Regions from separate parts of the Yersinia sp. KBS0713 genome, predicted to be linked through region 2. Evidence: predicted binding sites of a transcription regulator. Region 2 holds the regulator's gene; the other holds the start of a gene.

Region 1 (3,189 bases), 2.0 Mb from region 2:
GTGCTTCTACATTCAATGGGATACTGGCTGCGCTGGAGCGGCTGGTAAAGGCAAATGTCAGTACCGGCCAGACTTTACGGAAGAATTTCAGCGGATTGATACCGGTGAAAGAGAGCAGCAGGCCGTGCACCACAAACATAATCGCCAGCCCCAGATAGGAGGCAACAACAAAGCTACCCAGCTTGATAATGTCTTGGATGTTGGAACCCGCCACCACTTTGGTCATTAATGCTAGTACGCCGTAAGGGGTCAGTTTCATGACCAGCCGCACCAGTTTCATCACCCAGGCTTGCAGTGTATCGATAGCCACCATCACGCGTTGGCCTTTCGCCACATCGTCTTTCAGTAGTTGCAGTGATGCAATACCGAGGAAGGTGGCGAAAATAACCACACTGATGATTGAGGTTGGGCTAGCGCCCGTCAAATCCGCAAATGGGTTTTTCGGAATAAAGGAGAGAATTAACTGTGGTACGGTCAAGTCGGTCACTTTAGCCAAATAGTTGCTCTCGATGGCACTCAAACGGGCACTCTCTTGGGTGCCTTGAATTAAGCCATCGGCGGTTAAGCCAAACAGGTTGGTGACGAACACCCCAACGAGCGCTGCAATCAAGGTGGTGAAGAGCAAGGTGCCGATGGTCAGGATACTGATTTTGCCCAGTGACGCGGCATTATGTAGTTTAGCCACCGCACTCAAAATTGAGGCGAATACCAGTGGCATAACTATCATTTGCAGTAATTGTACATAACCATTGCCGACAATATTAAACCAGGTGATGGACTCTTTAAGTACTGGGTTATCTGCGCCATAGATCCATTGTAAGCCCAGGCCAAACAGCACACCCAGTGCTAAACCAACCAAGACTTTCTTGGCCAGACTCCACTGTTTGTGGCGGGTTTGTGCCAATAGTAATAGCAGTGCTACAAATACCAGCACGTTAATCACAAGCGGTAGGTTCATCCCCAAATCTCCAGATTATTATTTTGAATACTGGCGACGTATTCTATTTCTGCTTCTTTATAGAATCGTGCCAGGCACAATCAATTGTGCAGTTAGCTGCGTATGGTAGCAGCCCGATAAAGGCTCACTTATATCCAAAAAGAATTTTATATAAGTTTTTACCCTGATTTGTATGCAATACATTCAGATTGATGATTATTCGCACATTAAAGTGTGATCACAATCGAAAATTTTTCAATTGCTCCATATAGGATAGCAGCGGAATAGTGGTGTCAGTTTGCCAATAGACGGAAAAACAAACTAATAGAACACATAATACCCGTTCTAATTGATTACCTTTTTGCGGACGTAATAGCGGAATACAGAATCGCCAACGGCAAGGCCATAGCAGCGGCACGCCAGCGGGGGTGAGCATATCGGCCAGTAGATGGCTGAAATAGCCAATAATCATTGCGTGGAATGCATCCGCAGGAATAATCCAATCGCGTGAAATATCCATTTGGAATAGGGCAATACCGCCGATCACCGCCAGCAGGCTATGGGTAAATCCACGATGACCGAATGCACGGGCAATGGGGGTTGAGATCCACTTTAACCGCTGGCCAAGGATTGACTTGGGGTGGTCAATATCGGGCAGCAGGGAAGTTAGCAGGGCGCCCGGTATAATGTGCCACCAATCGCCATGTGCCAGTTCCGGTGTGAGACCGACTTTTTTGGCAAAAATAGCGCAGGCGACAGAAAAAATAAGGTGTCCTTCCCCTGTCATACTTGAATTCCGAATCTGTAGCTGTTGATTTATCCAGTATATGAGATTTATCTTGGCATGGATAGCCGTGACGCTGTAACTAAATGTCTCATTTTTCTGTTTGAAGAAGGGGAGTTTAGCCTAGGTATTGAGGAGTGGGATATTGGGTGGCTGGCCTGAATAAGGGAATCTAAGTAAAAAAAGGGAAAAGCGACCGGGAGTCACTTTTCCCCAAAGTAATACGGGTATGGGCATAATTAACAAATAATGATGAGGGTACTCATAACGATATAACTATTTACACGATCAATTAGAAGCTGTACTGCACACCGACACGATAGCGAGTTTGGCGCTCATCAGTGGTTTTGCTGCCCGCTACGTTGCCGATAGCAACATATGGCTTCCAGTTTTTATCCCATTTGTAAGCAACTTTCAGATCATGACTCCATTCGTCTTTGTTTTTGTTGGACAGAATTTCGTCTTCAGATTTCTTGTAGTTCAACTCATACTCAGCAGAGTAGTTTTTCAAGAAGTTGTAAGCAAACAGCATAGTGAACTCATGGCCTTTCTCATCAGATTTGGTCTGAGAAGGTTGGTTACGTTTGTAATATGGGCGATAACGCAGTGATGTTGAGAAGTCATCGGTGAAGCCCACTTTACCGCGCAGATAAGGGCGGTAGTTGTTTGAGTCAGATGATGACTCTAATGAGAAACCAGGCTCAAGTGAAAACGTTTTATTGAACGCATAAACATAGCTGGCAACCACTTCGGTGCCGTTACTGACTTGCTCATTGAAAGGTTTATTTGGCGTAGTATCAGAGCTGTGCTGGCCCCATTTCCCTTCCAAAGAGAGACCAAAACCATTGGCAAAACGGTTGGAGAGCAGTAAACGGTCTTTATGATCGGATTTACTGGTGTCTTTCATTTCATGCCGATAGTCAATTGTTGTAGCAACAGAACTAAAACTGATAACAGATGCCACTGCTAGAGTAATTAATTTAAATTTCATTTTTTTATATAATCCCAGGGTTATGGTTATTTAAAACAACAATCATTAACAATTTTATAAAATTCAACACACGACTGGAAAATAATTTCACAATCAAAGAAACGATGTTTCAGTTATTGTGGATACACATTCTATTTATATTTGTAATTAATTGTGTGATCCAGATCTTTGTTGGTGATTAATTTTTTAATCAGATATTAATTTGTGATGGCGATCTAATTGATTGTTATTTTTTATGATGCATAAAACAAAACAACCCCGCCAAATTAATGGCAGGGCTTAATAACAACTTAAGTTAAATAAACTTAATGATTATCTCATGGCGCGTTTTAGAATGCGGTCACCTTGCTTATTAAAGTATTCAGCAGATTCTTCAACTGACTTCTGGCCGTAATCGATATATTGAATTGCGTCACGGAACAGAGAAACGATCTGCGGGTCATCAAAGTATGGTGACGTTTTCATTTCATGTGGCAA
Region 2 (3,189 bases):
GTGATAATGAAGTCGGTGGCTGCGGCGACATACCAGAATTGTGATACCCGCCTTCCCCTCGCCTTTTCATCTATCGGCGATTAACAGTAAATATGGTAAAATCAGTTCAATTCGAATGCTGCGGGATGTATATGATGAACCCTATCAATCAGGAAAAACTGCTGGCTCAGGCTGAAAGCTTGTGCCAACAACGTAACGTCCGGCTGACACCGCAACGTCTTGAAGTATTACGCTTAATGGCGCAACAGCCTGGCGCAATCAGCGCGTATGATTTATTGGATTTACTGCGTATTTCGGAACCTCAGGCCAAGCCACCGACTGTTTATCGCGCGTTGGATTTCTTACTGGAACAAGGGTTTATTCACCGCGTTGAATCAGCGAACAGCTATGTGTTGTGCCATCATTTTGAAGAGCCAACCCATACTTCGGCGCTATTTATCTGTGATCGCTGCAAGATAGTGACAGAACGTACCACTGTGGGTATCGAAGAATCGCTGGCGCAACTAGCCAAACAATCAGGTTTTACTCTGCGTCATAGCGTGGTTGAAGCTCATGGTTTATGTGCTGAATGCGGGGTCGTTGAAGCCTGCGATAGCCATGATCATTGCGATCACGACCACTCGATTGTGACCAAGAAGAAATAGTGATCTGGTGATAGCAAATAGACTGTCGCCCGCAAGGCGGCAGGATAGTAATTAATAAAGAGAAATAAAACACTTCCTTGTGTCGCATCGATATAAATACTCAATCTGATGAAATGTTTTTTATTAAAAATGGCTACTTTATGATTATTAAATAATAAGCAATAAAATGTAGATTTAATAATAAGCATGTAACCAAACGAGAGACTCAGTTAATTTACATCAATATCAATTTAACTCCATTTAACGCGGCAGTTACCAGTGATATTTACTGTGGTCTTCCCAGGCTTTAACTTCTTTCTCGGCTTGCTCTTTCTGGTAGCCGTACTTTTCCTGAATTTTCCCCACCAACTGGTCACGCTTACCTTCAATTACCGTAAGGTCATCGTCAGTCAGCTTGCCCCATTTCTCTTTCACTTTGCCCTTAAACTGCTTCCAGTTACCGTCGGCTTGATCTTTGTTCATGGTATCTCCGTTAGCTTGTGATTAGTCAGTTTATTTAGTACGACAAACATTCGCTATTTATAACAGTGGCGTTATTTAAATTTGACCACTCACACTCATTGCTTATTTAAATATCGTCACAATGTTTATCGTAGGAATAACTATAGCAGAGGATAATGATAATTGAAGTCTAGATAATATTAATCACTGGAGTTGTGATGGAAAAGAAAAAATAAGCACTGATAATATTTAGCTAAAACAGGAGGTAATAGCCTATTGTCGGAATGTTCTCAATCTAAATATAATTAAGCTATTTGGAGGGGGTAGCAAATATACCCTCCTGACTCGAAGGGTATATAGGGAACACTAAAATCAGATCCAGTCGCCATTCCGGATGACGCCAACGGCTAATCCTTCAATGGTGAAACTCTGTTCTCGTAGATCGACAACAATCGGCTGGAATTCGCTGTTTTCTGGTAGAAGCTGCACGATATTACCCTGTTTTTTCAGGCGTTTTACCGTTACTTCATCATCAATGCGGGCGACAACTACTTGCCCGTTCCGCACATCCTGCGTTTTGTGTACCGCCAGCAGGTCGCCGTCCAGAATACCGATATCTCTCATCGACATTCCATTAACCCGCAACAGGAAATCTGCGCTTGGCTTAAACATTGATGGATCGACTTTGTAGTGCCCTTCGATATGTTGCTGTGCCAGCAGGGGTTCACCTGCGGCAACCCGCCCAATCAGTGGCAGGCCATCCTCTTCTTCCATCAGCAAACGAATGCCACGGGAAGCGCCAGAGACAATCTCAATCACACCCTTGCGAGCCAGTGCTTTTAAATGCTCTTCAGCGGCGTTAGGAGAGCGAAACCCCAGACGCTGCGCAATTTCGGCACGGGTCGGCGGCATACCGGTTTGCGCTAAGTGATCGCGAACCAGGTCATAAACCTCTTGCTGTCTGGTAGTAAGTGCTTTCATTCCGCCCCCTGTTTGTTTATACAGTCTTGCTGTGAGTATATACAGGTAAGCGGGTGTTGGGAACCAAAGAGTGAATAAAAACAGGGATTAATCACAGCTTATTTGTGTCCTGTTGTGAACTCACTCCCCTGCTATTGGCGATTACATTAGCCGAAATGGTGCCAAAGTGCGGTTATCCAGACGAAAATGGCTAACAAAACAGCTAAAAACACGGCGGCGGAACCCATATCTTTCGCTCGCCCTGACAGCTCGTGGAACTCACTGCCGATTCGGTCTACCACAGCCTCAATCGCGCTATTGATAACTTCAATAATGATCACTAATACGACACTACTAATTAATAAAATGCGTGTTACGACATCTATATCCAGCCAAAACGCCAGTATGATAGCCGTGATAGCAGCGACAGTTTCTTGGCGAAAAGCCGCTTCATGCTTCCAGGCTGCGCATAAGCCTTGTGCAGAATACCCCGCTGCTTTATAGATTCGCGTGAGTCCTGTGACTTGATTCGCCATGTTTTATTGCCTTTATCTTAAGTAGATGATGATTTTTACCGCTTTCTGTTGTCTCATCACCACAGATCTAAAAACCAGTTTCTGGTATCCTTGCGATGAATTGCTAACAAGAGGCTTCATGTTGTTATGTCAGGTTGGCGTAAAATATATTATAAGTTGTTGAATTTACCACTTAAATTGTTGGTAAAAAGCAAGGTTATTCCGGCAGATCCTGTGACTGAGTTAGGGTTAGACCCGTCTCGTCCTATTCTGTACGTTTTGCCTTACAATTCTAAGGCTGATTTACTGACTTTGCGAGCACAGTGTCAGGCGCTGGATCTGCCCGATCCATTGATTCCATTGGAGATCGATGGCGTGCTACTCCCCAGCCATGTGTTTATCGACAATGGCCCGAGGGTCTTTCGCTATTACGCGCCGAAACAGGAGTCGGTAAAACTCTTCCACGATTATCTGGATCTACATCGCAATAATCCGGCGCTGGATATCCAGATGCTACCGGTTTCCGTGATGTTTGGCCGCTCACCAGGTCGTGAAGGCCATGGTACACCACATCTGCGCGTGCTTAACGGCATACAGAAATTCTTTGCCGTCTTGTGGCTGGGGCGCGA

The links. The regulator LexA, encoded in region 2, represses DNA repair genes until DNA is damaged. The targets are predictions, from matches to a motif close to TNCTGTATGTACATACAGNA.
Positions count from the first base shown of each region.
Region 1: FFE93_RS11305 (metal-dependent hydrolase) is a predicted target of LexA. The motif match lies at 1,744-1,763, and genes of this name have one in related genera.

Region 1 is NZ_CP042173.1:2,409,002-2,412,190, reverse strand. It holds gene FFE93_RS11310 (L-cystine transporter) at 1-958, opposite strand, end outside; gene FFE93_RS11305 (metal-dependent hydrolase) at 1,176-1,724, opposite strand; gene FFE93_RS11300 (oligogalacturonate-specific porin KdgM family protein) at 2,014-2,712, opposite strand; gene FFE93_RS11295 (ABC transporter substrate-binding protein) at 3,025-3,189, opposite strand, start outside.
Region 2 is NZ_CP042173.1:361,554-364,742, reverse strand. It holds gene zur (zinc uptake transcriptional repressor Zur) at 135-644, shown strand; gene FFE93_RS01655 (CsbD family protein) at 897-1,106, opposite strand; gene lexA (transcriptional repressor LexA) at 1,458-2,066, opposite strand; gene FFE93_RS01645 (diacylglycerol kinase) at 2,213-2,581, opposite strand; gene plsB (glycerol-3-phosphate 1-O-acyltransferase PlsB) at 2,708-3,189, shown strand, end outside.